DNA from 2 places in the Labrenzia sp. ATLA3 genome. Region 2 is predicted to be linked to the other one. Evidence: predicted binding sites of a transcription regulator. Region 2 holds the regulator's gene; the other holds the start of a gene.
What was found. Region 2 encodes PhoB, which activates phosphate uptake and scavenging genes when phosphate is short. Its sites were predicted from a motif close to TGTCATNNANCTGTCAT; they were not measured.
Positions count from the first base shown of each region.

Region 1 (14,794 bases), on a different contig from region 2:
GGTCTCGCCGAGCTTCGCGGGAGACGGTGACACCTTGATGCCAGCAGCTTCCATCGCAGCGATCTTGTCTTCTGCACCGCCCTTGCCGCCTGAAATAACGGCACCGGCGTGGCCCATGGTACGGCCCGGAGGCGCTGTCCGTCCGGCGATGAAACCAGCCATCGGCTTGGACCGACCGCGCTTGGCTTCGTCCTTCAGGAACTGCGCCGCGTCTTCTTCCGCAGAACCACCGATTTCGCCGATCATGATGATCGACTGTGTTTCGTCGTCGGCCAGGAACATTTCCAGGACGTCGATGAACTCGGTGCCCTTGACCGGGTCGCCACCGATGCCGACAGCCGTCGTCTGGCCGAGGCCGGCATTGGTGGTCTGGAAGACAGCTTCATAAGTAAGGGTGCCGGAGCGGGAAACAACACCGACGGAGCCTTTCTTGAAGATGGAACCCGGCATGATGCCGATCTTGCACTCTTCCGGGGTCAGGATACCCGGGCAGTTCGGGCCGAGAAGGCGCGACTTGGATTTCTCCAGCTTGGCCTTGACCTTGACCATGTCGGCAACCGGGATGCCCTCCGTGATGCAGACGATGAACGGAACTTCGGCTTCGATGGCTTCGATGATCGCAGCGCCCGCGCCTGCCGGCGGAACGTAGATCACGGACGCATCGGCACCGGTTGCTTCCCTGGCTTCGCCAACGGTCGCATAGATCGGCAGGGACGCTGCGCTGTCGAGACCCGAAGACCAGGTCTCGCCACCCTTTTTCGGGTGCACGCCGGCGACCATCTTGGTGCCGTAGTATTCAAGTGCCTGTTCCGTGTGGAACGTGCCGGTCTTGCCGGTCAGGCCCTGAACGATGATTTTCGTGTCTTTATTGACGAGGATGGACATTTACGCGCCCCCCTTCACGGCTTTCACGATTTTCTGGGCGGCGTCGTCGAGATCATCAGCGGCGATCACGTTCAGACCGCTTTCGTTGATGATCGTCTTGCCGAGTTCCACGTTGGTGCCTTCCAGGCGGACAACGAGCGGAACCTGCAGGCCGACTTCCTTGACGGCTGCAACCACGCCTTCCGCGATCACGTCGCAGCGCATGATGCCACCGAAGATGTTGACCAGGATGCCCTTCACGTTCGGATCGGACGTGATGATCTTGAACGCGGCCGTCACCTTCTCCTTGGAAGCACCACCGCCAACATCGAGGAAGTTGGCCGGCTCGGCGCCGTAGAGCTTGATGATGTCCATGGTCGCCATGGCAAGACCGGCACCGTTGACCATGCAGCCGATATCACCGTCGAGAGCGACGTAGGCGAGGTCGTATTTGGACGCCTCGATCTCTTTCTCGTCTTCTTCGGTGATGTCGCGCAGTTCCATGATGTCCGGATGACGGAACAGGGCATTGCCGTCGAAGGAGACCTTGGCATCCAGAACGCGCAGGTGACCGTCCTTCATGACGATCAGCGGGTTCACTTCCAGAAGGCTCATGTCCTTCTCGACGAACGCCGTGTGCAGGATCGGAAACAGCTTCATGCCGTCTTCACGCGCTGCGCCGGTCAGTTCCAGTGCATCGCACAGCTTGGCGGCATCGGCTTCCGTGACGCCGGCTTCCGGATCGATCGGCAGGGTGACGATCTTTTCGGGGGTCTCTTCGGCAACCGCTTCAATGTCCATGCCACCTTCGGTGGAGACAACGAATGCCGGCCGTCCGACGGTGCGGTCGACCAGAATGGAGAGGTAAAGCTCCCGCTCGATGTCGGCGCCGTCTTCGATGTAGAGACGGTTGACGACCTTGCCTGCTGCACCGGTCTGCTTGGTGACCAGCGTGTTGCCGAGCATTTCCTTGGCGTTGGACGTGACTTCGTCCAGCGAGAAAGCCAGGCGAACACCGCCCTTGGAGTCGGCGGACAGTTCCTTGAACTTGCCCTTGCCGCGTCCACCTGCGTGGATCTGTGACTTCACGACCCAGAGCGGGCCCGGAAGGCTCTTGGCGGCTGCTTCGGCTTCGTCGGCGGAGAAGATGGCAACACCTTCTGCCACCGGTGCACCGTATTCTTTCAGGACAGCCTTGGCCTGATATTCATGAATGTTCATGTGTTTCCCCCGTTGTCGGAGGACCGTCCCTCCCTAAGGGAAGAACGGCCGCAAATTCCGTTAGGCGGGCCCGGTTCAGGCGAGCGCCGGCTGAATTTTCTTGCAGGCCTCGACCAGGCCGTCGACAGATGCGACGGACTTGTCGAAGTTTGCCTTTTCCTCGCCCTGCAGGTCGATTTCGATGATGCGCTCGACGCCATCAGCGCCGATCACGACCGGAACGCCCACGTAGGTGTCCTTGAGGCCATACTGGCCATCGAGGGCAGCCGCACACGGCACGACGCGCTTCTTGTCCTTCAGGTAGCTTTCAGCCATGGAGATGGCGGAAGCAGCCGGAGCGTAGAAAGCGGAGCCGGTCTTCAGCAGGCCAACGATCTCTGCGCCGCCGTCACGGGTGCGCTGGACGATTTCTTCCAGACGCTCGGCCGTGCACCAACCCATCTTGACGAGGTCGGTGAGCGGAATGCCGGCGACGGTGGAGTAGCGGGTGAGCGGCACCATGGTGTCGCCGTGGCCGCCAAGAACGAATGCGGTCACGTCTTCGACGGAGACGTTGAATTCGTCCGCCAGGAAGTACCGGAAACGGGAGCTGTCGAGAACGCCGGCCATGCCGACGACCTTGTTCTTCGGCAGGCCGGAGAACTTCTGCAGGGCCCAGACCATCGCGTCGAGCGGGTTGGTGATGCAGATGACGAATGCGTTCGGGGCATACTTTGCGATGCCGGCGCCAACCTGCTCCATAACCTTCAGGTTGATTTCCAGAAGGTCGTCGCGGCTCATACCAGGTTTACGCGGAACACCGGCGGTGACGATGACAACGTCCGAGCCTTCGATGGCTTCGTAGCTGTTGGCACCTGCCAGCTTGGCATCGAATCCGTCGACCGGGGAGGACTCAGCCAGATCGAGCGCCTTACCCTGCGGAACACCTTCCGCGATGTCGAAGAGCACGATGTCTCCCAGTTCCTTCAAACCTGCCAGATGTGCGAGTGTGCCGCCGATCTGACCAGAGCCGATCAAGGCAATCTTGTTCCGCGCCATTTCGAAAGTTTCCCTTTACGTAAGATGGAACTCTATGCCATCCTCTGATGACTGAGGATGGCACTACTCCCTTTGCTCCGCCCGCGCAACCTCGCCAAAAGAATATTGCGCGATGGCGGGCAAATTTTCCCATATCTTCCCGTCTGCATAATTCACCTATAGGGAATGCAGACCTATGCGTGTATATTCCGTCTTTCACCCGCAAGGTACGCCTCGGACCGCATTTCGATCAACCGCGACGATGTGCGGTCAAATTCGAAAGCTTCCGTGCCGTCCTCACCAACATACAGATCCTGTGGTTCGGCCTCAGCGGAGACAACCAGCTTGGTGCCGTTATCGTAAAGCGTATCGATCAGATTGATGAAACGCTTGGCTTCATTGCGCCGCGCCTTGGACAGCACGGGGACATTGTCCAGAAACACCGTGCTGTACGCATGGGCGACGCGCAGATAGTCACTCGCCCCCAGCGGTTGCGAGCACAGGTCGTTGAAGGAGAACCGCGCGACCCCGCCCGCCACGCAGGGAACGGCAATCTTGCGGCCCTTGTTCTCAAGCTCTGCCGAATGGAGCGCTAACCCATTGGTAAGCTTGGCGAAGAGTTTATCCATGTGCGCATCCGCGCTTTCGCCCAGGGGGGTGACGTAGACCGGCGCACCGCCGAGCTTCTCCAGGCGATAGTCCGTCGGAGAATCGAGATGCAGCACTTCCACCTTGGTCGTCAGCATCTGAATGAACGGCAGGAAGAGCTGGCGGTTGAGGCCGTCCTTGTAGAGACTTGACGGCTCGACGTTTGATGTGGCGACCACGATGACGCCGCGTTCGAACAACTGGGTGAACAGACGGCCGAGGATCATGGCATCGGCAATGTCCGTGACGGAAAACTCATCGAACAGCAGCAGGCGCGTTTCTTCCGCAATCTGCTTTGCCACGGGCGGGATCGGATCGTCCCCCTTGACCTCGCCGCGCTTGTGCGCCTGGCGATGGGCGTGGATGCGATCGTGCACATCGTTCATGAATTCGTGGAAATGAACCCGCCGTTTGCGGCGTATGACCGTGACCTCGTAAAAGAGGTCCATCAGCATCGTCTTGCCGCGTCCGACGCCCCCCCACATGTAAAGCCCCTGCACGGAGGCCCAGAGCTGGTTCTTCTTGCTGGCGAAAAGCCAACCAAGAGAACTTTTCTTGGAGGCCAGACGGGTTTCGGCGAGGCGGGTGTTCAGGAGATCGAGCTGGCGCACAGCCTCCCGTTGCACGGGGTCTTCCTTGATCTCACCCGAAGCGATCAGCGCGTCGTAGCGAGCGCTGAGGGCGCGGTTGACCGGCAGTTCCATTTTCAAAGGTGCTGCTCCCTCCATGAGAATTCATGGGGTCTTGGACGTATCTATTTGCACGGCGAAATAAGGTCAAAACGTCGCAGATGCAAGTCATGATATGGTTGAATCCGATCACGCACTCTTACGAATTTGCATTTCAACCGCTGGAAATTTCAGGATTTCAGGCCTCAAGAGGATAACGTTGCAGCCACACGATCCAGACTGGCTTCGCCAGGCCGATGTGCTGTTGAACGTTCTGCGGCACCGTCCGTCGCTCCATCTCGTAAACCGGATTATGCAGCAGATGTTCGGCGTCAAACCTGATCACGGCACCGCGTCCGGAAGAAGACTTCGGCATCCGACACGTCCAGGAAGCAACAGACTGTCCTTTGGGCTGATGTTATCCGAACTGAAAATTGCAGATGTGATGAGAGCCGCTGCTGGATTGAATGTCTGGAGGAGCAGGCAAAACAAAAGCGCCCGCAACCGGTAAGTAGGTTACGAGCGCTTTGCACAGGGAGGGGACCTGTGCGGGAGGAACGCAATAAGGCACTTGTGCCCATTTACGATGCGGCGTCGCCGGAGAGCGCCGCTGCCTCTTTTCCGTTATCGCCTGGGCACCGGAAGCTTCCAGACGATAACAGCATGATACGTCTAGCGCAGATAAAGCGCCGTCTTGCGACCGTTCTGCACTTCCTGAAGATAGAGCAGTTGAGCGACAAGATAACATTCGGATTGATCGTCCAGATTGGCCTTGCGCCCGCGGCCGTCGGTCAGCAGCCAGGCGTTGCCCGACTTGACCACATCGCATTCGATCGGGGTTGCGGCATCGAAACCGGCCTTCTTGAAGAGATCCACGCCGACACTGCTTCCGGTATCGTCGTCAAGACCCTTCATTGCCATGCGCATGCTGCGATAAGCCTTGTGGACTGACAATGTGGCGACGATAGCAGTCACCACCTCGTCTCCCTGCATGGTGGCAAAGCGCATAATGCCGCCTTCATGCGGAACGATGGAATTGGAACAGGGCGTGCGCTGAACGTCGCCAAGCGTGGTCCATTCGGACCGCAACGTTACGGTTGCAGGCTGACGCAGCGCGGCCATTTCCTTGGAGAGACGCTTTTCCGCCGTCTTCTGCGGTGTCCTGGTCGACCTGTCCGCGCGGGTGGACGACCCGGCTATGGTGCCACCGATGCGCAACCGCCGGAAAACAATGACGTCGCGCATCAGGTCGGTGCGCTCCACCCGCCACCCGGCGTCCAGCCATGCATTCTGGTGAACCAGGCTGCCGCCGGAATTGGCCCACCAGGTCCGGTGTTCCCGGGCGCTTTTGGGAAGAGACGAACCTATGATATCTTCAACTTCGTTCAGCTTGGCCGCCCAGACAACGTCTTCCAGACGCGCCAAGTGTTCCCGCAGTGGTTCATATTTTGACATTTGCACAGCCTTTCCGGTAGCCATGCAAATATACACCTATAGCGCGAGCTGTCTAGCATTAATACGGAGGGGTATTAACGGTACAGCGAGATCGGCGATCCGGTTGAGGTTTGACCGTTAAACTTACCGGGAGCGCTGGAATAAAGCTGTGCAACGATCTGGCCGCTACCGTCTTTCAGAACCACCTGATTGCCGGTCAGGTCCCAGGCAGAGATCCCGGACAGTACCGGAGAGGTACAACCTCTGGTATTTGCTCGGTAGCCACCGGACCACGAGGTCAGTGTCATGAAGGCCATGCAGTTGTCGCTCCCGGAGGCAAGTTTCCAGCCGCCCAGAAGGTCTGTCCGACCAACTTCCTTGGCATCGGCTGGGGCTGCAACCGGGTTGCTCGCCAAGTCGGTCGGCTGAGCGGATGGATCGTCAAGACCGGTGCCTTGTGCGTTCGGATCGAGCGGGGCAAGCTGTCCTGAGCCTACTGGCGTTGTCGGGGTCGCCGGCAGCGGTGCGGCATAGTTGCGCCCCCCGGACAATCTCTGGCAACCCGCAGCCAGAACTACCAGGCCAACAATCAAAAAAAACTTTCCCGCGCGCATCATGACGAATCAATCCCTCACCTTCGTCCCAATATGGGAGCCACTCTTAGCCCACAATTTGTCGAAAATCCAAAATCCTGAAAATCGACCATCTCAACATCTGTCAGGCGACGCGGTTCGATACGTTGACACCAGCTGATTTCGGAGGCTCCACAAGCCGGTCTATTGCGCCTGCGATCCTCTCGAAATAGGCCGCGCAGGCAGCAAAACCTTCCGGAAAAGGCGGCTTTGCCGCAATGTGCCACCAATGGCTGGACGTCGTGGTTTTCCATTGGGGCGGCAAGACGACAGGTTCCTGATCGGCGAGACAGACCACCCTGTCGGGAATTTCCGCATGCGGCATCAGGAAAACGCCCACCGGTTTGGGGGCGAGGCCAACGGCATCAATGCCCCGCGCCGACAGAAGCCGGCGCACGTGCCGGCTCAGGCTTTGCGAAGGCGCCACGCCTGCGGAAAAGGCCCGCATCAGGCCGCCTGCCCGAAAATTCAGATAGGCTTCGGCCAGAGGCGACAGCAGGCTGTTGTCCGGACAGACGAACAGAACGGTTGTTTTGGCACTTGGCTTTCCTTCGCGGGTCGGGCCATGACAGGGACGCCATGGGCGGCCTCCCCCTACCGCTGCGGCGGGAAAACTTTATGACAAAGCCGGTAGAGACATGAAAATCATGAGGATATCTTTCCGGAGGCTGATAAACCTGCGCTCAAGCGCTCGCGCACAGGCCGGCGTTCTGCAGGTCCCTCATTGCGGGATTGCCCCGAACCTTTAAACAAGCCCAAGAGGAGCCCCCTATGCCGACTGTCTTCTGGTGCATCCTTGCCGCCGCCATCCTGCCTATACTTTCGGTCTTTCCGGCCAAACTGAACAAGTCCTTCGACAATGCCCGTCCGCGCGATCCGGAGTATTGGCGAGACGGGTTCCGCGCCCGGGCGCAGGGAGCACAGGCAAATGGCTTCGAAGCCTTCCCTCTTTTCGCAGTTGCCGTTTTCGTCGGCCTCAACCAGGGCGGTGATCCGCACTGGATCGACAGGCTCGCTGTGCTTTTTGTGCTACTGAGGATCATTTATATCGGCTGCTACTGGGCGGACCGGGCGACGCCACGCTCGCTCGCCTGGGCTGCCTCCTTCTTGACATCGCTGGCAATTTTTACCAGTTCCCTGTGGAGTTGAGCCGCTTGTGAGCGGGCTTCGATCCTGAAAATCGTACAACGATCATTTGCACCAAGAAGCTGATTTCGTTAACGATGCATCGGAGTAAGGTAGTTATCTCGTGGGCAGAGGTGCATTGTGCGGACGACCGATCAGACGACAGACACCTTGCCGGCGCGCCGTCAGGCAGCGTCCCAGAGGCAGGTTTCAGAACAGCATATTGTCGATGTTCTGATCGCCGAACGGGGCAAGCTGGTAATGGCGAGCCCGTGGTGGCCGTTCATCAGACCCTTCGCGCACAAGATCCTGCGATACAAGTCTGCCGTCGAAATGGCCGACACGATCGCGCATATGGAGGCGCTGGACGTTTTTGCTCATCTGAGCAATCTGCTGTCGCTTGACGTCACCACGCTTGGCCTTGAACGGGTACCGCAGGAAGGGCCTGTCGTGCTGGTCTCCAACCACCCGACCGGCATTGCCGATGGCATCGTGCTTTACGATGCCATCAAGTCACGGCGCAACGACCTGGCCATCTTTGCCAATCGCGATGCGATCCGCATCAACCCGCGCCTTGCCGACATGATCATTCCGGTCGAATGGCGGGCGGACTTCAAGAGCCGGGAAAAATCCAAGGAAACGATCAAGCTCGCCTCTTCGGCCTTCGCCAAGGAGCGGGTCGTGGTGCTGTTTCCTTCCGGGCGTCTGGCCTATTGGCACGACGGCAAGCTGACCGAACGGCCCTGGATGACATCCGCCCTCGCACTTGCGCGCAAGAACAAAGCACCGATCATTCCCATGCACATGGGCGGGCGCAATTCCGGGCTGTTCTATTTCCTGGCCAGGGTGTCCACCGAATTGCGCGACATGACGGTGTTCAATGAACTGCTGAACAAGGAAAATGCCAAGTTCAGCGTGCATTTCGGCAAACCGATCCGGCCGGAGAAACTTGAGGGCGACCTTGGTGATCTGACCGAGCAGATGCGCATTCATTGCGCTGAAACACTGGCAAAAGATCCGGACGCAGAGTTCTAGCACCGGCCCTTCCGGCCAACGACCATTCCTCTGACTTCCTCGCGGCCCGGACCGGGCCTGCCCGGTCATCCACAGGCACAGCTGCGCCTTCATTGCCCTTCTTTCGCGAATAAGACATTGTGCGGGGGAATCAAAGGACCCGTCTCACCCATGCCCGTTTCGCCCGCTGTTGCCGTGGAGGATGTCATTCCAGTGCAGCATGCTGCCGCTCCGACCGTGCGTCCGGAGCCGAAGCCGCTTGCGGTTCTGCAGAAGGTTTTCGGCTACAGCAGCTTCCGGGGCAAGCAGCAGGCGGTCATCGAAACGCTTGTGGACGGCAAGGATGCCGTGGTGTTGTTTCCCACCGGGGCCGGCAAGTCGCTCTGTTATCAGATCCCGTCGCTTTGCCGGTCCGGGGTCGGCATCGTCGTTTCGCCGTTGATTGCGCTTATGAAGGACCAGGTCGGCGCGCTGCGCGCCGCGGGTGTTCAGGCCGCCGCCCTCAATTCCACACTGTCACCGGAAGAACAGGACGGCATCCGCAGCGCCCTGCGCCGCGGCGAAATCGAGCTTTTGTACGTGACGCCGGAACGGCTGGGCACCGAGAGCTTTCGCAAGTTCCTGGACACGCTGCAGATCGCGCTTTTCGCCATCGATGAAGCGCACTGCGTCAGCCAATGGGGTCACGACTTCCGCCCGGAATACATGTCGCTCTCCTGCCTGCGCGACCGTTATCCGGGCGTGCCGCGTGTGGCGCTGACCGCGACGGCCGATCCGCACACCCAGAAGGACATTCTGGCCCGCCTGCAGATGGAAGACGCTGCCGTCTTTTCCACCAGCTTCGACCGGCCCAATATCCGCTACGAGATTGTCGAGCGCACCAACCAGCGCCAGCAATTGCTGGATTTCCTGAAAAAGCATTCCGGCGAGAGCGGTATCGTCTATTGCCTGTCGCGTGCAAAAGTCGAGGACATCGCCGAATGGCTGTCCTCCAAAGGCATCAAGGCGCTGCCCTATCACGCCCGTCTGCCGGCGGAACAGCGCTCCGCCAACCAGGATGCCTTCCTTCTGGAAGAAGGGCTTTGCCTTGTGGCAACGGTTGCCTTCGGCATGGGCATCGACAAGCCGGATGTGCGCTATGTCGCCCATCTGGACCTGCCGTCTTCCGTTGAGGCCTATTACCAGGAAACCGGTCGTGCGGGCCGGGACGGCGCACCTTCCGAAGCCTTCATGGCCTATGGCATGGCCGATCTGGTGCAGCGCCGGCGCATGATTGCCGAAGGCGATGCTCCGGAGGAAGTCAAGCGCGCGGAAAACGCCAAGCTGAATGCGCTTCTGGGCATCTGCGAGACAGCCGGTTGCCGGCGGCAGGCCCTGCTTGCCCATTTCGGCGAGACCTATCCCAAGCCCTGCGGAAATTGCGACACCTGCCTGTCTCCGGTGGAAACCTGGGACGGCACGGAAGCTGCCCAGAAACTGATGTCGGCGATCTACCGCACCGGACAACGCTTCGGCACGGCACATGTCATCGACGTTCTTCTGGGCAAGACCAACGAAAAAAGCACCCGCTTCGGTCATGAGAAGCTGTCAGTCTTCGGAATCGGCCAGGATGTGCCTCAAAAGACCTGGCAGTCGATCGCCCGGCAGCTTGTTGCCGCAGGTTACGTCGATGTCGATCACACGCAGTTCGGCGCGCTGGTGCTGACGGAAAAGGCACGGAACGTCTTGCGCGGTGATGAAAAGCTCGCCTTGCGCAAGGACCGTAGCGCTGCGGGCCTGAAGCGGACAAGCTCATCACGCACGGCGTCCATCGCCGACGAACTCGACCATGAAGACAAGCTGCTGTTCGAGCGTCTGCGCAGGCTTCGCACTCAGATTGCCCGCGATCAGGGTGTGCCACCCTATGTGGTGTTTCCCGATGCGACGCTGGCCGGCATTTCTGCCGCGCGGCCGGTGACCGAAGATGCCCTGCTGGCCGTCTCCGGCGTTGGCCAGTCAAAACTTGAAAAATACGGCGAAGCGTTCCTGGAACTGGTCGAGGCCTTTGAAGCCGGCGTATAGCAGAGCTGCCAATTCCAGAGTTTGACCGGTCAGCCGTCCTTCTGCAGGCAAAGCTGATAGACGCCGGCAAGATCCGACAAGGTTTCTTCATCAGGATGCGACAGGAAACTGTCGATGATGTCCTTGAGCGCCAGATGCATGGTCCGGTGCTGACGCAGACGTCTGTAGGAGGAACCGAGTTTGTAGATCTCTTCGATCTCCTCATGCGAGAAGAGATCAAGTCCGGCAATTCCGAGCACGACGCCCAGATCGGCGTTTGTGCGCCGTGTCAGGTTGTGGGCAATCAGGAAACCGAACAGGCCGGTGACGAAGCGATTTTCGACACCCAGACCATCGAAGTCGCGCTCGACCACCTTGAGCACGAGCCGCATGATCGCGATGGTGGCAGCGGCTGCGAATTCGGTCGGTGTGTTTGTGTCGCAGATTTCCAGCCCTGCTGCTTCCAGCATGGCGGCGGTGGATCTTCGAAGGCGATCTTCTGTCTCGACGGCTCTCAATTCAGAAATAAATTCCGGCTCTGCTGCTACACGACTTCCAAACAGGTTCAGCATGTTAGCGCCCTTTCAGACGTAAGCCCACCTGAAGTATGTAGTGCGCACCTTACCCTACGGCAAATTGATGCCTGGCAATTCGTCGAAAATGCTGATCACCTGGGCCGTTTCCGCAGGAAACGGCCCGTTTTCGGGCCTTAGGACCCTGCTTTGTGCACCCCCTTGTAGGCTTCTCCCCCCCACACGGCCTTGACCTGCGCATCCCTGCCGCAGCCTTTCCGATAGCCCTTGTAGGCATCGGCGCGGGTGACATAGCCGAAGCGGGTGAGCGTGCGAACCTGGCTCTCGTGGTAGCCCTGGTGGTAATCTTCAGCCGGCCAGAAGACGGCCGGCGCCTCGACCGGCGTGACGATCTTGCTGCCGAGCACCTTTTCCGCCTTGGCGATTTCCGCCTTGGCCTGTTTCGCCTGGGCCTCGTCCAGAGGATAGATCGCCGTCGAGTAGGCATGTCCCCGGTCGCAGAACTGACCACCAGCGTCCGTCACATCGACAGTGCGCAGAAAAATCCCGATAAGGTCGGCATAACTGATCTTGGTCTCGTCGAAGTCGACCTTGACGGCCTCGCGGTGTCCGCCCCGTTCGTAATTCTTGTAGGTCGGGTTCTGTGTCTCGCCGCCCGCGTAACCGGAAACGACGTCGCGCACGCCCGGCAGCTTTTCAAGGTCGGATTCAACGCACCAGAAGCATCCGCCGGCAAGAACAGCGGTTTCGGCCTGGGCGGTTGCCAATGGCATCGACGCCGTGACTGCGGCGAAAAGGGCGAGTGGAAGCAGTCGCTTCATGTCAGGTCCTCCAGAAAGCTGCTTGCGCGTGACCAGCGAGCTTGGGTTTCGACGTTGAAACATGCATCATTGGCGGCAGCCGCCGTGAAGCCCATTTCGAGTTTTCTCGTACAGAGGTAACGCGCTCCGCTGCGGAGACAAACTCAACTCAACTCCCCAAACCAGCACATGCACGTGAGCCTACCGTGATGAACCCCGCATCGGGCACTCAAGCCAGCTTCAGCAGCGCTTAGGTCTCCCACGTCTTGGCAGTTTCTTCAAAGCCGGCCAATTGCGGTTTGACGATGCAGAACCGGTGGCCGCTGGTTGCCTGCATCACTGTCCAGCCATCTAGCTGTTGAACGATCGTCGCCCCCAGACTTTCAAGCCGGGCGACTTCCTTTTCCGGGTCGTCGGTTTCGATATCCAGATGGACACGGGAGGGGTGTTCGACCGACTGGAGCAGGATACCGATTTCATCTTCCGTGCCGATGAGACGACGATAGCGGGGGTTTTTCGGCTCGGCCTCAACAGTTCGCCCAAGCGCCCCTGCCCAGAATTCCGCGTGGCGGTCGATATCGCCTCCTTCACAGTCGATCACCAGGTCTCCCAAACGGCTCTTGTGCATTTTTCCCTCCAATTCAATTTATAGAACAAAATAGGAACATTGAGATAGAAAATGCAAGCCTCGTTTTGTCCGGCGGTGCAGCACCGCACCGCCGGTCACGTGATCGGACAGCCGGTCAGGCTGGTTCAGCTTGCCCTCTTGCGCCGGTCTGCTGCCGTCCGGACCAGTCGATCCTCTGGGTCGCAAACATGGTGACGGCGAGAGACAGGAAGGCAAGCAGCGAGCCGATCAGCAGCGCGTAGTCCTGCTCTTGCATGAGCGCATAGAGCACACCGAATATCGCAGCGAGAACCATGAGCATCACGCCGCCCGCAAGACGGCTCTTGAGCGCCGTTCCGATATAGATCGTGTTCAGGAGCGTCGCGGCCGCCGCGGCAAGGAGATAGGCCGGTCCGTAGCCCACGTGCTCCGCAAGGGCGAGCAGCATGACATAGAAAACAATCAGCGACAGCCCGACCAGACCATACTGGATCCAGTGGACCCGCGACCTTGAGCGCATCTCCAGAATGAACACTGCCAGGAAGGTCAAGCTGATGAAGCAGACGGCGTATTTCAGCGACCTTGCGATGGTGTGGTAGAAATTGATGGGTTCGACGAATTCGACGCCAAGCGCCTTGTCCTGCAAGGGCATATGCGCGCCAAGCACCGACCTTGGAATTCCACGCGCAAGATAGGGGATGGTCCAGGACGCCGTGAACCCCGTGTCACCGATATCTCTCGTCTCTGGCAGAAAGGCGCCGGTGAAGCCTGGATGCGGCCAGTCGGATTGCAGGGAGACGGTTGTCGTTTGCCCGGCCGGTGCGACGTAAAAAGCCTTGGAGCCATTCATCTGAATCGGAATTTCAAAGGAAAACCCGTTTCGCCACAAGCCGGCCGCGACCGGGGCATTGATGCCGGACGGGGACATGCTGGCAACGGAGCGCCGCATCGGATCCATGGTCAAGGGCCCGAGACCCGGCTCGAACGGAACGGAACCGTTGCCGTTCAGAACCAGACCGACCTCGCTTTTCAAGGCCGCGATGTCTCCGATACCGACCACAAGCACCGCCTTGTCCGCTGCGATGTCGATTTGCCCGCCAAATTGCGGTTCGAAGGTTTCGGGAGACGTGGCTGCAAACCGGCCCTTCAGGTTCACGCTGCCATGGTAGACTGGCAGGGAGTAGATCGATTTCCGGCGCTCCTGGACGGAAATGTCGCCACCGACATCCAGCTTTTCCGGAAACAGGATGGCCGTATGCCACCGCATTTCTGTTTTCGAGCTGTCATCCGTTGAAACGGTGTAGGTCTCGCTGAAGGGAACGACCAGATAGGGGCCGTTGATTTGCTGGACGCCGCCCCAGGACCGGGCAATGTCCTGGGCGACGTCACGAGCCCTATCGGCACGTTCTTCCACCAGAACCCAGACAAACAGGCTCGGCACGAGCAGCATCACGGTCAGCACCCCGATGATCACGAATTTGACTGCTGGAGAGCCCAAAAATGAAGGCGGCCGCAAAGGCGGCGCCTTTTCGGACCGGCGCTGCGTAAACTGCGTCTGTTCCTCCGGTTGGTCGACGGTGTCATTTTGAGTATCGCTAGTCATACAGATTTACCCTCTGCCAGAGGGCGCCCGCATAAGGGCACCCGATCAACACGGCAACCATCGACCGCCGAACGGGACACAAGAGGGCAAGAAAGAGCGACTTTTCAGGAGTGTTTGTGCAGGGACTGTGCAGACCGCCGGAAGACAGGGATTCGCCACTTCATTTTTCCGGCCTATTTCAAATCTCGCACTTGTGCGTGCGGGCAGCACGGTGCCAGAATGAAGGGACCCTCGGAATAACTGACAATGCACTCATTAAGCAACCTACCCAGCTCTGACGTGCCTGCCTTTGCCCGGCGAGCGGACTATCTGCCCGCGCTGGTGAAGCGGCTCGACCTGTTCAAGAGCGAGGGGCACCGGTATCTGCTGGTAGCCCATCTCTTTGACGACACCCGGCGCATGATCGATGCGCTGGAGGGCGTCATGGATTTCGACGCCATCATCGGGATTCCCTATTCCTCGGGAAGCGATGTGACACGGCTGAAATGGCAGGCGATCTACGGCGACAAGGTTCACTGCCCGAAGACCGAACCTGTCTTCAAGCAGGTGCTGGCAGAGACGCTGCAAAAGAGCCTCGACGCGTGCAAG
Region 1 covers NZ_JBXUKV010000008.1:204,937-219,730, forward strand. Annotated here, with positions in the region: gene sucD (succinate--CoA ligase subunit alpha) at 1-885, opposite strand, end outside; gene sucC (ADP-forming succinate--CoA ligase subunit beta) at 886-2,085, opposite strand; gene mdh (malate dehydrogenase) at 2,161-3,123, opposite strand; gene zapE (cell division protein ZapE) at 3,297-4,454, opposite strand; gene AC2A6O_RS22565 (hypothetical protein) at 4,618-4,794, opposite strand; gene AC2A6O_RS22570 (DUF7662 domain-containing protein) at 5,091-5,873, opposite strand; gene AC2A6O_RS22575 (protease inhibitor Inh/omp19 family protein) at 5,948-6,445, opposite strand; gene AC2A6O_RS22580 (arsenate-mycothiol transferase ArsC) at 6,570-7,007, opposite strand; gene AC2A6O_RS22585 (MAPEG family protein) at 7,256-7,633, shown strand; gene AC2A6O_RS22590 (GNAT family N-acetyltransferase) at 7,751-8,644, shown strand; gene recQ (DNA helicase RecQ) at 8,795-10,684, shown strand; gene AC2A6O_RS22600 (hypothetical protein) at 10,714-11,235, opposite strand; gene msrA (peptide-methionine (S)-S-oxide reductase MsrA) at 11,373-12,017, opposite strand; gene AC2A6O_RS22610 (VOC family protein) at 12,247-12,624, opposite strand; gene creD (cell envelope integrity protein CreD) at 12,740-14,206, opposite strand; gene AC2A6O_RS22620 (Rossmann-fold NAD(P)-binding domain-containing protein) at 14,453-14,794, shown strand, end outside.
Region 1: a site for PhoB is predicted at 7,092-7,108, ahead of AC2A6O_RS22580 (arsenate-mycothiol transferase ArsC). Genes of this name have one in related genera too.

Region 2 (14,794 bases):
CCACGGGCCGACAAGCTGATTGCCGAGTTTCAGACTGCCCTGCAGTCCGTCATGAGCGAAACCGACGGCCCGTTGCTGATCGGCGGCAAATCGATGGGCGGCAGGGTTGCCGCGATGCTGGCAGGCGGCGGCTCGCTGCCCGGGCGCGTCAAGGGTGTAGCCTGTTTCGGCTACCCCTTCCATCCCACCGGCAAGGCCGACGCAGAGTGGCGGTTCCAGCCGCTGCAGGACGCCAAGCGCCCGGTTCTGGTGCTGCAGGGCGACAGGGATCCTTTCGGCTCCAAGGCAGAGCTTGACGAGGTCACCCTGCCCGCTCATGTCAGCCTGTCCTATCTGGAAGACGGCAACCATGACTTCGGCCCGCGCGGCAAGTCTCCGGCAACACTCGACGGCAACATCGCGCTGGCTGCAGAGGCTGTCAGGGCATTTGCGGACGGGTTGGCGCGTTAAGGCCCACCACAGCCCTTGCTATCTACCCACATGACCTCTTGCCGGAAGCAGGAGTGGTGACCTTTTACGCAAGCGGCCCATCCTTCGAGACAGCGCTAAAGCGCTTCCTCAGGAGGAGGAAGATGTGGGTGGGACAGCTCAATTTTTGTTGCTAATCGGGGTCCTGGGACCACGCGTCCAAAGGACATGAGCACCGTTAGCCGCAAATTCGCGTTGTCTCATCCAAGAGATGCTCCCCCCACCCCAGGCGGTTAAACCGGACAAGCGCAGCGCAGATCCGGTGCCTGCTCACATGACGGCTTACCGCAGTTGATCTTTGCGCTTCCTCACGAGGAGGCCGTTTTGGCAGAAAAACAGACAAAAGCCCGGACCGTTTCCGATCCGGGCTTTCTTCAATGTGCCTTCGTCCCGGTTTACTGACCCGGCTTGCCGTCGAATTCGTAGCGGGCGCTGCAGAATTCGCAGGTGACGATGATCTTGCCGTCCACCGTCATGTGGTCGACATCCTCCTGACTGAAGCCAGCGAGCACGTTTTCGATCTTCTCGCGCGAGCAGCTGCACTTGTCGGCCAGCGGCTGCGGTTCGAAGAGGCGGACGCCCCGTTCGTGGAAGAGGCGGAAGAGCAGCATTTCCACGCTGACTTCCGGATCGGTCAGTTCCACATCCTTGACCGTCTCGACCAACACCTTGGCTTCCACCCAGGCGTCGTCCTCGTCAATCTCATGCGGACGCGTGCCTTCCGGGGCGTCGCCCGGATCTATATCGGCCTGACGCATCCGTTCCGGTGCCTCTGGCAGGAACTGGATCAGGATACCGCCGGCGGTCCAGGTTTTCGCATGACCTTCGCCTTCCTGGCGGGTGAACAGTTCACCGACCCCAAGACGAACTTCGGTCGGGATCTGCTCTGACCGCTCGAAGTAGCGCCGTGCCACTTCCTCCAGCGACACACCACCCAGCTCCACCAGACCCTGGTAGCGCTGCATATGCGGGCCCTGGTCGATGGTCATCGCCAGATGTCCATGCCCCAGAAGCGCTTCCTGCGTCGCGTTGCCATCGGCCATCAGGGCCTCGACGTCGCCGGTATCGAAGGTGGCGCAGGCGCGGATCGCGTCCGGAGACCTGAAGTCGACCACCAGCATGGAGACCGGCCCGTCCGTCTGCGTTTGCAGCGTGAAACGACCGTCGAATTTCAGCGACGTGCCCAAAAGGCTGGTCAGGACAATCGCTTCCGCCAGCAGGCGCGAGACCGGCTCCGGATAGGCATGGCGGTCCAGAATTTTTTCCAGGACAGGACCAAGCGCGACCGCACGGCCGCGCACATCGAGCCCTTCCACGGCAAAGGGCCGGACAGCGTCCAGCCCTGCAGGCGTAATGCCCAGTTCATCAAGATTAAGTGCCACTTGGCTTGCCTTATGCTGCGCCGAAGCACCAGGCCAGAATGCCCTTTTGGGCATGGAGCCGGTTTTCGGCTTCGTCAAACACAACGGAGTTGGGACCGTCCATGACGTCCGAGGTAACTTCCTCACCCCGGTGAGCCGGCAGGCAATGCATGAACAGGGCGTCCTGGTTTGCCTCAGCCATCAGGCGCTTGTTGACCTGATAGGCGCTGAGAAGATTGTGACGCGATTCCGCGTCGTCATCCCCCATGGACACCCAGCAGTCGGTCACGACACAGTCGGTCCCCTTGACCGCCTCATATGGGTCCGTTGTGACCTGAATGGAACCACCCTTGGCGCGGGCGGTCTCGATCAGGTCCATCGGCGGCGCCAACTCGCCCGGCGTCGCGATGCGCAATTCGAAATCAAAGCGCGGTGCGGCGTGAATCCAGGAAGCCAGCACGTTGTTGCTGTCTCCGGTCCAGGCAACACTCTTGCCCTTGATCGAACCGCGATGCTCTTCGAAGGTCAACAGGTCGGCCATGATCTGGCAAGGATGCGAGATCTTTGTCAGGCCATTGATCACCGGCACTGTCGCATTTTCCGCGAGTTCACGCAGTTCGTTGTGATCGAGGATACGGATCATGATCGCGTCGACGAAACGGGACAGCACCCGTGCCGTATCGGCAATGGTCTCACCGCGACCGAGCTGCATTTCCGTGCCGGTCAGCATCAGCGTCTCGCCGCCAAGCTCGCGCATGCCGACATCGAAGGAAATGCGCGTGCGGGTCGACGGCTGTTCGAAGATCATGGCAAGCACCTTGCCAGCCAGCGGCCCCTGGCCGCGATTCACGCCGTTTCGGCTCGACTTGATCTTCCGGCTGATGTCCAGGATGGCGCGCAGTTCGTCGCCTTCGAAATCCGTCAGATCCAGAAAGTTCCGGTAGGTTCCATTTGCGGTCATCAGGCCGCTCCTTCCGCCAATTTCGCTTCCACGGCGACGGCAGCCTGCTCCAGGCGCTCGACAGCAATGGAAATTTCATCTTCGCTCATGGTCAGTGGCGGCATGATGCGCACCACATTGTCGCCGGCAGGCACTGCCAGGAGACCCGCTTCACGGGCCGCCAGCACATAATCAGCCACCGGCACCACGCATTTCAGGCCGAGTATCAGGCCAGTACCACGCACTTCCGCCAGCACGTCCGGATGTCCATCCACCAGCCCGGCCAGCTTCTGCTTGAAGCTGAGCCCTTTCTGGCGAACACCTTCCAGAAAGCCTTCATCCAGGACGACGTCCAGGACGGCGTTGCCCACCGCCATGGCCAGCGGATTGCCGCCAAAGGTGGTGCCGTGGGTTCCTGGCGAAAGGGCTGCAGCCGCTTCCTCGGTTGCCAGGCATGCGCCCATCGGGAACCCGCCGCCGATCCCCTTGGCAATCGCCATCAGGTCCGGCTCAACCCCCGCCCACTGATGAGCGAACAGCTTGCCGGTCCGTCCGACGCCAGTCTGGATTTCGTCGAAGATCAGCAGAATGCCGTTATCGTCGCAGATCTTGCGCAGCGCGCGCAGGAAGTCGGCGGGAATCTCGCGGATACCGCCCTCACCCTGTATCGGCTCGATGGCAATCGCCGCCGTCTGCGGACCGATAGCGGCTTTCAAAGCGTCCAGATCGCCGGCGGGCACCTGATCGAAACCGGGCGCCTTCGGACCGAAGCCTTCAAGATACTTCGCCTGGCCGCCCGCTGCGATGGTCGCGATGGTCCGGCCGTGGAAGGCGCCTTCGAAGGTGATGATGTGAAACCGCTCGGGGTCGCCATTGTCATAATGATAGCGGCGCGCGCATTTGATGGCGGCTTCCATCGCCTCGGCGCCCGAATTCACGAAGAGCACCTTGTCGGCAAAGGTTTCCGCACACAAACGCTGCGCCAGCCGCTCACCGTCGGGCATCTGGTGCAGGTTGGACGTATGCCACAGCTTGGCGGCCTGATCCTGCAATGCCTTGACCAGATGCGGATGAGCATGACCGAGTGCGTTGACCGCGATGCCGGAACCGCAATCGAGGAATCGTCGGCCGTCAGTCGTTACCAGCCAGACACCTTCCCCATGATCGAAAGCCAGTTTCGATCTTGCGTAATTTCCGAATAGTGCAGTCGCGGACATAACCTCGTTTGTCTCCTTTAAACGCCCTTTCTGTCCCAGCGTCACCCAGACGCCAGGCCGACATCTGAAACAGTTGCCGAAGGGTCAAAACGCAACATGCCGCCCCGATGAGGCGGCACGTAGCGGCTTTCTTATACACTGCCCGTACCCTGCGCTGTCAATGGAAATGGCGCACAGGACATTTCACCCGTCCGGGAAGGCGGATTTCATAAAATTCTCAATGACCTCGCCATAATTGGGGAAAAGTCGTTTCATCCCCAACTGGTTTGGGTTCGGCGGTTGCCTGACAAATTAACGTTATTGTAACCTCTGAACAATCAAACACGAGATCTCGTGAGGCAAATCACCAAGAGGCACTAGATATGCCATCATTAAGCGTGCTCACGCATGCTTAACACGGGGTTAATGGCCGCAGGACGGTCAAACTAAAGGGTGCGGCGATGAGTTGGACAAACGAACGGGTTGAGCTTCTCAAAAAGCTTTGGGGCGACGGCTTGAGCGCAAGCCAGATTGCAGGCGAACTGGGTGGCGTCACACGGAATGCTGTCATCGGCAAGGTCCATCGCCTTGGTTTGTCCGGCCGTGCCAAGTCCACGTCTTCAAGCGCCAAGCCGCGCCGGCCGCGTACGGCAGCCCCCCCAGCGGGCGCCGCGCCAAAGAAACCAACCCCCACTCAGCCGCAGTCCATCGGCGCAACAGCACTTAAAGCAGACATGGCGCCTGCACCGGTGGCGGAAGCCAAGCCGCGCGTCGAACCGATTGCCGACCTGGTGCCGATCTCCAAGCGTGCGACCATCCTGACGCTGACAGAGCGGACCTGCAAATGGCCGATCGGCGATCCGGCGACCGACGACTTCTACTTCTGCGGCCGCCATTCCGATGCCGGGGTCCCCTACTGCGCCCATCACTGCAAGATCGCCTATCAGCCGGTCGCCGACCGCCGCCGCGACCGCAAGACGATGGCTCAGGCAGGCTGATAGCCTCCAGATAAATCCAGCTCGTAAAAACCCGCCGTTTCGGCGGGTTTTTTGTTTGAGTTTTCCCACGGCCAGGTGCTGCTTCCTGTGTGCCGCGTCTCACGAAGGCCCTGTGCATCCGTTGACCCGAGTGCCTTCGCTTCGAAAATGCCCCTTCATGGGAACAGAAGGTGACGACATCCTCCAGCTATTGACCATAGCCTGATCGAATGCCTGGCAGCGAAGACGCAGATAACTCTCACAGTCACATAGCCCCTGAAATGCAAAAAGCCCGCTTGTGGGCGGGCTTTCATTGCGTATTCCGCACTCTGCCCTCAGACAGCTGCAGAGGTGAACTGGTCGTTGAAGGCGTAGCCAGAACCGCGCACCGTGCGGATAGGGTCCTTTGCCTTGCCCTTGTTCAGCGCCTTGCGCAATCGGCCGACATGGACGTCGACCGTGCGTTCGTCCACATAGACATCATGGCCCCAGACGCCGTCGAGAAGCTGCTCGCGGGAGAAGACCCGGCCAGGCGAAGTCATCAGGAATTCCAGGAGACGAAACTCCGTCGGCCCCAAATGAATTTCCTTGGCATTGCGGCGGACACGGTGTGTTTCGCGATCCAGTTCGATATCGCCGGACCGCAGCATGGAAGATACCACTTCCGGGCTTGCCCGCCGCAGGATGGCGCGCACGCGGGCCATCAGCTCCGGCACGGAGAAAGGCTTGACCACATAGTCGTCGGCACCGGTCGACAGGCCGCGGATGCGCTCTGCTTCCTCGCCGCGCGCCGTCAGCATGATGACCGGCAGACGCTCGGTGTCCTCGCGCGCTCTCAGGCGGCGGCACAGTTCAATTCCGGACAGGCCCGGCAGCATCCAGTCAAGCAGCAACAGGTCTGGCAGGCTTTCCCGCAGGCGGATTTCCGCCTCGTCGCCCCGGACACAGGACTCGACCGAATATCCTTCTGCTTCCAAATTGTATCTCAAAAGAAGGCTGAGCGGTTCTTCGTCTTCAACGATGAGCACCTTCGGCATACATCTCGCTCCAATTACAGCAACCGGCGCCAGAGCGCCGGCCGTTCAGATCCTTTGCAAATGCGACAGAAGCCGGCGCTCAGACCGCGCCCGTTTCATCGACCTTTGCCCGGTCTTCCGGCAGACGTTCGCCAGTGACCATGTAGTAGACGTTCTCGGCGATGTTGGTCGCGTGGTCGCCGATGCGCTCGATGTTCTTGGCGCAGAACAGCAGGTGGACGCATTGGGTGATGACGCGCGGATCTTCCATCATGTAGGTCAAAAGCTCGCGGAAGATGGATGTGTAGATCGCATCAACCTCTGCATCGGCTTCCTGCACCCTGCGGGCAGCTTCCGGATCCTTCCGGGTATAGGCATCCAGCACCTGCTTGAGCTGAGACAGAGCAAGCTCGGTCATGTGCTCGACGCCGATCGCAAGCTTCTTGGACTGCAAGCCGCTGTCGATGGCGATCACCCGCTTGGCAACGTTCTTTGCAAGATCGCCGACACGTTCCAGGTCGTTGGCAATGCGGGTGGCAGCGGTGATTTCGCGCAGGTCCTGCCCCATCGGCTGACGACGAACGATCAGCTCGATCAGCTTCACTTCAAGTTCGTTGTAAAGGTTGTCCAGACGGACATCGCCTTTGATCGTCGCCTTGGCAAGCTCCAGGTCCTGCGACACCAGCGCAGAGACCGCATCGGCAAAGGCCTTCTCGGCAATACCGCCCATTTCGGCGACCTTGCCGGCCATGGCCGTCAGTTCGTCATCGTAAGCCGTGACTGTATGTTCAGACATCGTGTGTCCCCTTCAGAAACCTAAAAAATGCTTAGCCGAAGCGGCCCGTAATATAGTCCTGCGTACGCTTGTCCTTCGGATTGGTAAAGATGTCCTGCGTCAGACCTTCCTCAACCAAAATACCCAGATGGAAAAACGCGGTACGCTGAGACACACGGGCAGCCTGCTGCATCGAGTGGGTCACGATCACGATGGTGAAGTTTTCGCGCAGCTCGTCGATCAGCTCTTCCACCTTCGCGGTCGCGATGGGGTCAAGCGCCGAGCACGGTTCATCCATCAGGATCACTTCCGGGCTCACGGCAATCGCACGGGCGATGCACAGACGCTGCTGCTGACCGCCCGACATACCGGTACCCGGCTCGTCCAGACGGTTTTTGACTTCTTCCCAAAGCCCGGCCTTCTGCAGGCTGGAGGCCACGATTTCATCCAGCTCGGACTTGCTGCGAGCCAGGCCGTGGATCCGAGGGCCGTAGGCGATGTTGTCATAGATCGACTTCGGAAACGGGTTCGGCTTCTGGAACACCATGCCGACCTTTGCGCGCAGCTGCACCGGATCGACCTTGGGGTCGTAGATATTCTCGCCGTCGATCTTGATCGAGCCTTCGACGCGGCAGATGTCGATGGTGTCGTTCATCCGGTTGAGCGTGCGCAGGAAGGTCGACTTGCCACATCCGGAGGGGCCGATGAAGGCCGTCACGGACCGCGGCTGGATTTCGATGTCAACGTCTTTGATGGCGTGCGTATCGCCATAATAGACCTGCACCTTTTTCGCGGAAATTTTGCTTTCGGTCATGGTTTTCGCCTGTTCAAAATTCGGCATCTCGTTCATCGGAGCAATCCTTACCAGCGGCGCTCAAACCTGCGGCGCAGGATGATAGCGATAATGTTCATGGTCATGAGGAACACCAGCAGAACAATGATCCCGCCCCATGCGCGCTCATAGAATGCCGGATCGGCGCGTTTCGCCCATTCGTAAATCTGGGCCGGCATGGCCGAGTTCGGCGAGAAGAAACCGGCCGCCACACCATCGGGGAAGTTGGAGGCGATGAAGCCGACCATCCCGATCAGCAGCAGCGGAGCGGTTTCACCAAGGGCCTGCGCCAGACCGATGATCGTCCCAGTCAGAATGCCCGGCATGGCCAGCGGCAGCACATGGTGGAAGATCGACTGCATCTTGGATGCCCCGATCCCGAGCGCCGCATCGCGGATGCTTGGCGGAACCGCCTTCAGCGAGGCGCGGGTGGAGATGATGATCGTCGGCAGCGTCATCAGCGACAGCACCAGACCACCGACCAGCGGTGCGGACTGAGGCAGGTGCATGAACTGGATGAACACCGCCAGGCCGAGGATCCCGAATACGATGGACGGTACCGCGGCCAGGTTGGAGATATTCACCTCGATGAGATCGGTAAACTTGTTCTGCGGCGCGAACTCTTCCAGATAGATGGACGCGGCGACACCAATCGGCAGTGACAGGAACAGCACCACCAGCATCATGAACAGAGAGCCGATCATGGAGGCCCCGATGCCGGCCTGTTCCGGGCGGCTGTCGGACGCATCGGTTCCGGTGATGAAGGCCCAGTTGAAACGCTTCTCCAGAAGGCCGGCAGACTGCATCTGGTCTGCCAGATCCAGGTGCGCAGCGTCCAGGTTCTTGTCTTCGGCAAGGTCTTCCCGCTTGACGCGGCCCTTCAGGTAGCCGTCAACGCGGGACGAGGCGATCAAATCGAAAGTGACGGTCGAGCCGATCTTGTCCGGATTGGCGAGCACATAATCGCGGACCGTTGCTGCGGCACCTGAGGAGAACAGCTTCTCCATGTCCTTGGCCGACATATCGGTGGTGATCTTGTCACCGGCGAGTTCCCTGGCGAAGGCGTCGACGATGATGGCCCGGTATTTGGACGTCTTGACCACCGACTTTTCCGCGGCGGCAATCTGCTCCTGGTTGAGCGGCACATCCACCTTGATGAAGGTCTGGCTGAAGGCGCCGAGACCGTTGGAGAGGATCGCCCACAAGAGCGCGATAAGGAAGAACAGGCCAATGCCGATGGCAATGATGCCATAGAGCTTGAAGCGGGCTTCGGCGGCGTTGCGCTTCCTGGTCAGCGGATCGAGTTCGAGGATCGAGGTGATCCTGTTCGGGGCCGGAGCACTGGTCTTGCCCGACGGAGGCGTAAGGGTCGTGTCGGTCATTAGTCGTACTGCTCCCGATATTTGCGCACGATGTAGAGCGCGAAGATGTTGAGCCCCAGGGTCACGACAAACAGGGTCATACCGAGCGCGAAGGCGACCAGCGCTTCCGGGGAGGCAAAGTCGTTGTCGCCGGTGAGCTGGCTGACAATCTTCGCGGTCACGGTGGTCATCGCTTCGAGAGGGTTCATGCTGAGGCGGGCAGCGGCCCCGGCCCCCAGTACCACGATCATGGTTTCGCCGATGGCGCGAGAAGCCGCCAGCAGGACGGCACCGACGATACCCGGCAGGGCCGCCGGCAGAATGACCTGCTTCACCGTTTCGGAATGGGTGGCGCCAAGGCCGAGGGAGCCGTCGCGCATGGCCTGCGGCACGGCGTTGATGATGTCGTCGGAGAGGGAGCTGACGAAGGGGATCAGCATGATGCCCATGACCGCGCCTGCGGTGAATACCGAGGAAGCGCCTGACATCCAGCTAACGCCGAGCGCACCGCCGGAGCCGAACAGGTTCATCAGAAGCGGGCCGACCGTCAGCAGCGCAAAGAGACCGTACACGATGGTCGGAATACCGGCCAGGATCTCGAGCAACGGCTTTGCAACGGCACGCACGTGCGGCGTTGCATATTCGGACAGGTAAATTGCGGCGAACAGGCCGATCGGCACGGCAACAGCGAGCGCTATCAGGGAAATATACATGGTCGCCCAGATCAGCGGCACGATACCCAGCTCCGATCCGCCGCCGAAGCTCGGTGACCAGGTCAGGCCAAAGAAGAAATCCGCGGCCGGATAAAGCCGGAAGAACTCCACCGTGTTGAAGATCAGCGACAGCACGATGCCAACGGTCGTCAGGATAGCAATGGAAGCGGCTGCGATGAGGATGTAGCGGACAACCGTTTCCACCACATTGCGGGCGCGGAAATCCTTGTTGGTACGCAGGACAGCGACGGCGAAACCGATCAGACCGGCCGCCAGAACGACGATGGACCGCAGCAGCAGGCCGGTGCTGGAGATGCTGCGGTAGGTCTGTGCCGCCCGCAGCGTTTCGGCGGTTACCTCAGAACCGAGTGCGACACCGATCTCGCCGAGACGGCTGCGCACGTCGGTCAGCTCGATACGTATGGATGACGCCGTGTCAGCCGACATAGCGCCTTGGGACACTGCAAGGTCGAGCCCCTCGGCAACACGAACGACGTCGCTCATGACAAGGTCGAGCGAGCTTGCGGCAATGGTCTCTTCGGAAATCTTGGAGGATACCTGACTGTCCAGAACGATCGGCTGGATGATCAGCCAGGCAATAAGCAGCAGGAGGGCCGGCACAAGTATGGAAACGACGACATTCCAGCCGTAGTAGCCAGGCAGGGAATGAAGCTCTCGCGAATCCCCTCCGGCAGAACTTAACGCTTTTCCGCGGCCGACTATGTATCCGGCGGCAGCCAGAACCAGCAGCGCAATAAGAATATAGGGAAGTGACATAGGGCGACCCAACCGGCAAAGAAGAAAGAAAGGGCGGCCGAAGCCGCCCTTTCGGAAAGATGTGCTTAGTTGCCCATCGTTTCTTCGGCTTCAACGGAAGCCTGCGTAGCGGCAAGCTCCGGATCGGAAACCAGGCCATACTGGGCCAGCGGGCCATCCGGGCCAGCGATTTCGTCAGAAACGAAGAACTGAGCGTATTCTTTCAGGCCCGGGATCACGCCGATGTGTGCCTTCTTGACGTAGAAGAACAGCGGACGGGAAACCGGATACTCACCCGATGCGATGGTTTCGGTGGAAGGAGCAATACCGTCCATCGTTGCCACTTTGAGCTTGTCGGTATTGTTTTCGTAAAAAGCCAGACCGAAAACGCCAACGCCGTTCGGGTTGGAGTCGATGCGGGCCAGGGTCTCGGTGTAGTCGCCGTCGATATCCACAGACTTGCCATCGGTGCGAACTGCGATGCAGGCGTCTTCAGCGTCGTCTTCGGACATGCCGCTGTCGATCATGGCCTTCAGAGCGCCGGATTCTTCACAACCGACAGCCAGAACTTTTTCTTCGAACACTTCACGGGTGCCGTGCTTGGTGCCCGGGATGAAAGCAGCGATTTCTGCGTCCGGCAGGGATGCGTCAACTTCGGACCACTTGGTGTACGGGTTGTCGACGATCTGGCCGTCCTTCAGGACTTTTGGCGCCAGAGCGTTGAACCACTGAACCTGAGTGAATTCGTTGAATGCCGGGCCGTTTTTCTGGGAAGCGAAAACGATGCCGTCGTAGCCGATGCGGACTTCGATGATGTCCTTCACGCCAGCTTCGGCACAAGCCTTGATTTCCTTCTCGCGGATCTTGCGGGAAGCGTTTGCAATGTCGATGGTGTTCTCGCCAACGCCGGTGCAGAACTTCTTCAGACCAGCAGAGGAGCCGCCGGATTCAACGACCGGGGTCGGGAAGTCGGTGTTTTCGCCAAATGCTTCAGCAACGATGGAAGCATACGGAAGAACCGTGGAGGAACCGGCAATCTGCACCTGGTCGCGAGCCTGAGCCGAACCAGCGAATGCAGTGGAAGCAACGGCAAGAGCAGTTGCGCTAACGAGGGTCGTAAATTTCACTTGACCACTCCCTTTGAATGTCAAGGTTTCTAGATGATCACCGCGCTTGGATCTGCACGAGCGATGCGGGGAACCTAGGCTCCACGGATGAGAGTTCTATGACAGTTCTTTTTCAGTTTTGTGACAATTTAAGTCGTTGAAATTTATAAACAAAACCCTCTGATTGACGGTTTTGTGTCGCAAACAGTCATAAAAAGAGGTGCCGGAGCGCACAAGGTGCGCCCCCTATCGACCCCGGCAAAGTTGCCAATGAACCTTTTTAGCCAGCTGCACCGCTCGCAAGGCCAACCAGGTATTCTCTGGGGGACCTGACGCGGCGACTGGAAGGGGAGTGTGCGGCCTGTGTTGGCCAGACCATGGATGCAATGCCGGTAGTGCCAGCACCTCGGCAGCTTCCTGCCTGTGTTATTCGGCGGACAAGGGGAATCAGTCCCCTGGTCGCGAGATATCCGTCATCACTCCGGGCATCGTCTCTGGTGAAAGCAGACATGTTCCTTCCGGGCGTAGAAAAAGTGGGCGTGATCCGGAACTTCAGGTCTTCCTGCCGGCGGGGCGCCTGGCCAGTCACAAAAGGCTGTTCCGATCTTGCCGGGCAATCTGCTGGAGGCTTCCCGCCTCAGGAAATCGCGACTTGCCTGTGCGGTCTCACGCAGAGATTTTCTCTGGCAGACCTGCCGCGTTCTCGGTGGCGGGCAAACTGACCGTGAAGGTCGCCCCCTGCCCCTGCTCGCTTTCCACGTCCAGTCGGGCGCGGTGGCGCGTCAGGATGTGCTTCACAATCGCAAGGCCAAGTCCGGTGCCTTTCATCGCACGGCTCGATTCTACATCGACCCGGTAAAACCGCTCCGTCAGGCGGGGCAGATGTTCCCGCGGAATGCCCTCGCCGTAATCGCGCACTGACAGTTGCCAGAACGAAGCCTCCTGGGGCGCAGGTGATTTCGCGAGACCAACGTCAACGAACTTGCCGTCGTGCCCGTATTTCAACGCGTTCTCGATCAGGTTTTCCGTCACCTGGATCAGCTCGTCCCGGTCGCCCTTGATCTTCACGGGGGTATCGGGAAGCTGAAGCCGGATCTCGACCCCCATGTCGGACGCAAGTGGCGACAGCGCATCGCTCGTGTGCCGCACGATCTCCGACAGGTCGACGTCGTTCGCGGGACGGACATGGGCCTTCAGCTCAATCCGCGAGAGGGACAGGATGTCATCGATCAGCCTGCGCATCCGGCCAGCCTGGTCCAGCATGATCGACAGAAATCTGTCCCGCGCATCCGGGTCGTTGCGGGCTGGGCCCTGCAAGGTTTCGATGAAGCCTGTCAGCGAGGCCAGGGGTGTGCGCAGTTCGTGGCTGGCATTTGCCACAAAGTCGGTGCGCATGCGTTCCAACCGGCGGTTCTCGGTCAAGTCCTGGATCACCACAAGAATGAAGTCCGGTAGCTTGGAAACTTTTTCCTGCCCACCGCTGCCGGGCATGTAGATCGGCGAGATATGGGCCTCGTACCAGGTTTCGGTCGGCACCTTCTCGATCCAGCTTATCTTCTCCGCCTCACCAGTGGCGCAGACACGGTCGAAGGCTTCCAGCAGCGAAGGCGCGCGGAGCGAGAAGGACAGAGGATCTCCTGGCTTCACGCCTTCATAGATCGACAGGGCTCGCTTGTTGACATAACGCGTGATGCCGCGCCCGTCGGCAACGAAACAGGGTGTCGGAAGCGCATCGACGGTGACCTTCATGCCGGTCCCCGGCCACATCCTGCGGATTTCCCGCTGAGCATTCAGCTTGACCCTGCGGCTCGAAGACTTGCCGGGAACGAAACAGGCGACGACAACCATTGCCGCCATGACCAGCAGCCCCGTCGTCAGCGGCACTTCGTGCAGGATGACCGCACCGGTGATCGCGGCAAGCGCGAACAGCAGCACCCAGCGAGCTTCGCGGAGTCTGGTCAGGGGCGATACAGCCTGCCGATCTTCAGCGGGCTCTTCGATAGGCGAAGGCGGTAGGGTCATAGACAGTCGAGCGAATTCTTTTCAGCGATTTGGTCTCCCGAGTGCACACACTATTTCGACGTCTCAGTAAATGCGCAAGGCCGGAATAGGGAGATCGGGACAGCATGGAAACACTCCCCTAACATGGGAAGCATGTCATCCCGGCGACAAAGAGCGACTTTCGGGCAAGAGCTCTCTAGGGCGCTTGAAGATGGCGAGCGATGTCCGCTTGCAGGGCTGAAAAGGAGGCCTGCCGGTCAGCGGGTTTGCGGCAGGGGGTGTCTGGCGGCTGCCTTCAGATTATTCAGAATGCGCGGCCAGCCGTCAGCCCGGCACATGCGTTCCAGATAATCCGTCCCGGCTTCGCCATGCCTCAGAAACTCGCTATGGACGATTTCGAGGCGCGTGCTGTCTCCCGCGTCACGGAAGTTGACCATGACACGGCTTGCTGTTGCGGGATCCGCGACTTCCTCGCCATCGCGGCTGACCTGCCAGGCAAGCCGGATGTAAAGCGGCGGCTCGAGAGACAGGACCGTTCCCCAGATCCTGTGCTGTCCATTGGCGTCGATCTCATAGCAGCTCCCACCGGCATGAGGATCGATCCCTGCCTGCGCCTTGCCTTCGCCCGCATCCTTGAACGGAGAGGTCCACCACAGGTCGAGCCGGTCGACAAACAGCGAAAACGCCTGAGCCCGTGGGAGATTCAACATGCCTTCGACCCGGCACTCGGTGTCATGTGTCATTTTTTTCCGTCAAATTCGTTCTTCCCAACCCCAAACGCACTGTTTCACATTTGGGCCCGGCTTGGCAAAGTAGCGCTTCCCTAGCCGATTCAAACGTCAGATACATGACGTGCAGATCCACCCGGATACCGCCGAAACATTTGCCCGCAGGCACAAACGAACCGGAGACAACATGAAGCATGATCGCGCGTTCGATCCGCACTATGGAACCGCCGTCGAAGTGATGCCGGGCGTGCGCCGGCTGACAGTAAACAATCCGGGACCTTTCACTTTTCATGGCACCAACAGCTACCTTCTGGGAACCAGCCGGCTGATCTGCGTCGATCCCGGACCTGCCCTGGAAGGCCAGGTGGAGACCATTCTAAAAGCCGCACAAGGCGCCCCCATTGAGGCGATCCTGGTCACGCACACGCATGTGGATCATTCACCGGGCGCGCGGCTTTTGAAAGAAAGGACCGGTGCGCAGATCATCGGATGCGGGCCGCACCGGCCGGCACGCGAGCTTCTGGAAAACGAGGTCAACCCACTCGATGCCAGCGGTGACAAGGA
Region 2 covers NZ_JBXUKV010000006.1:179,699-194,492, reverse strand. Annotated here, with positions in the region: gene AC2A6O_RS17595 (alpha/beta family hydrolase) at 1-450, shown strand, start outside; gene AC2A6O_RS17590 (Hsp33 family molecular chaperone) at 864-1,850, opposite strand; gene argF (ornithine carbamoyltransferase) at 1,861-2,790, opposite strand; gene AC2A6O_RS17580 (aspartate aminotransferase family protein) at 2,790-3,986, opposite strand; gene AC2A6O_RS17575 (GcrA family cell cycle regulator) at 4,427-4,963, shown strand; gene phoB (phosphate regulon transcriptional regulator PhoB) at 5,278-5,979, opposite strand; gene phoU (phosphate signaling complex protein PhoU) at 6,059-6,754, opposite strand; gene pstB (phosphate ABC transporter ATP-binding protein PstB) at 6,786-7,583, opposite strand; gene pstA (phosphate ABC transporter permease PstA) at 7,595-8,947, opposite strand; gene pstC (phosphate ABC transporter permease subunit PstC) at 8,947-10,416, opposite strand; gene AC2A6O_RS17545 (substrate-binding domain-containing protein) at 10,482-11,522, opposite strand; gene AC2A6O_RS17540 (ATP-binding protein) at 12,168-13,523, opposite strand; gene AC2A6O_RS17535 (SRPBCC family protein) at 13,760-14,245, opposite strand; gene AC2A6O_RS17530 (MBL fold metallo-hydrolase) at 14,418-14,794, shown strand, end outside.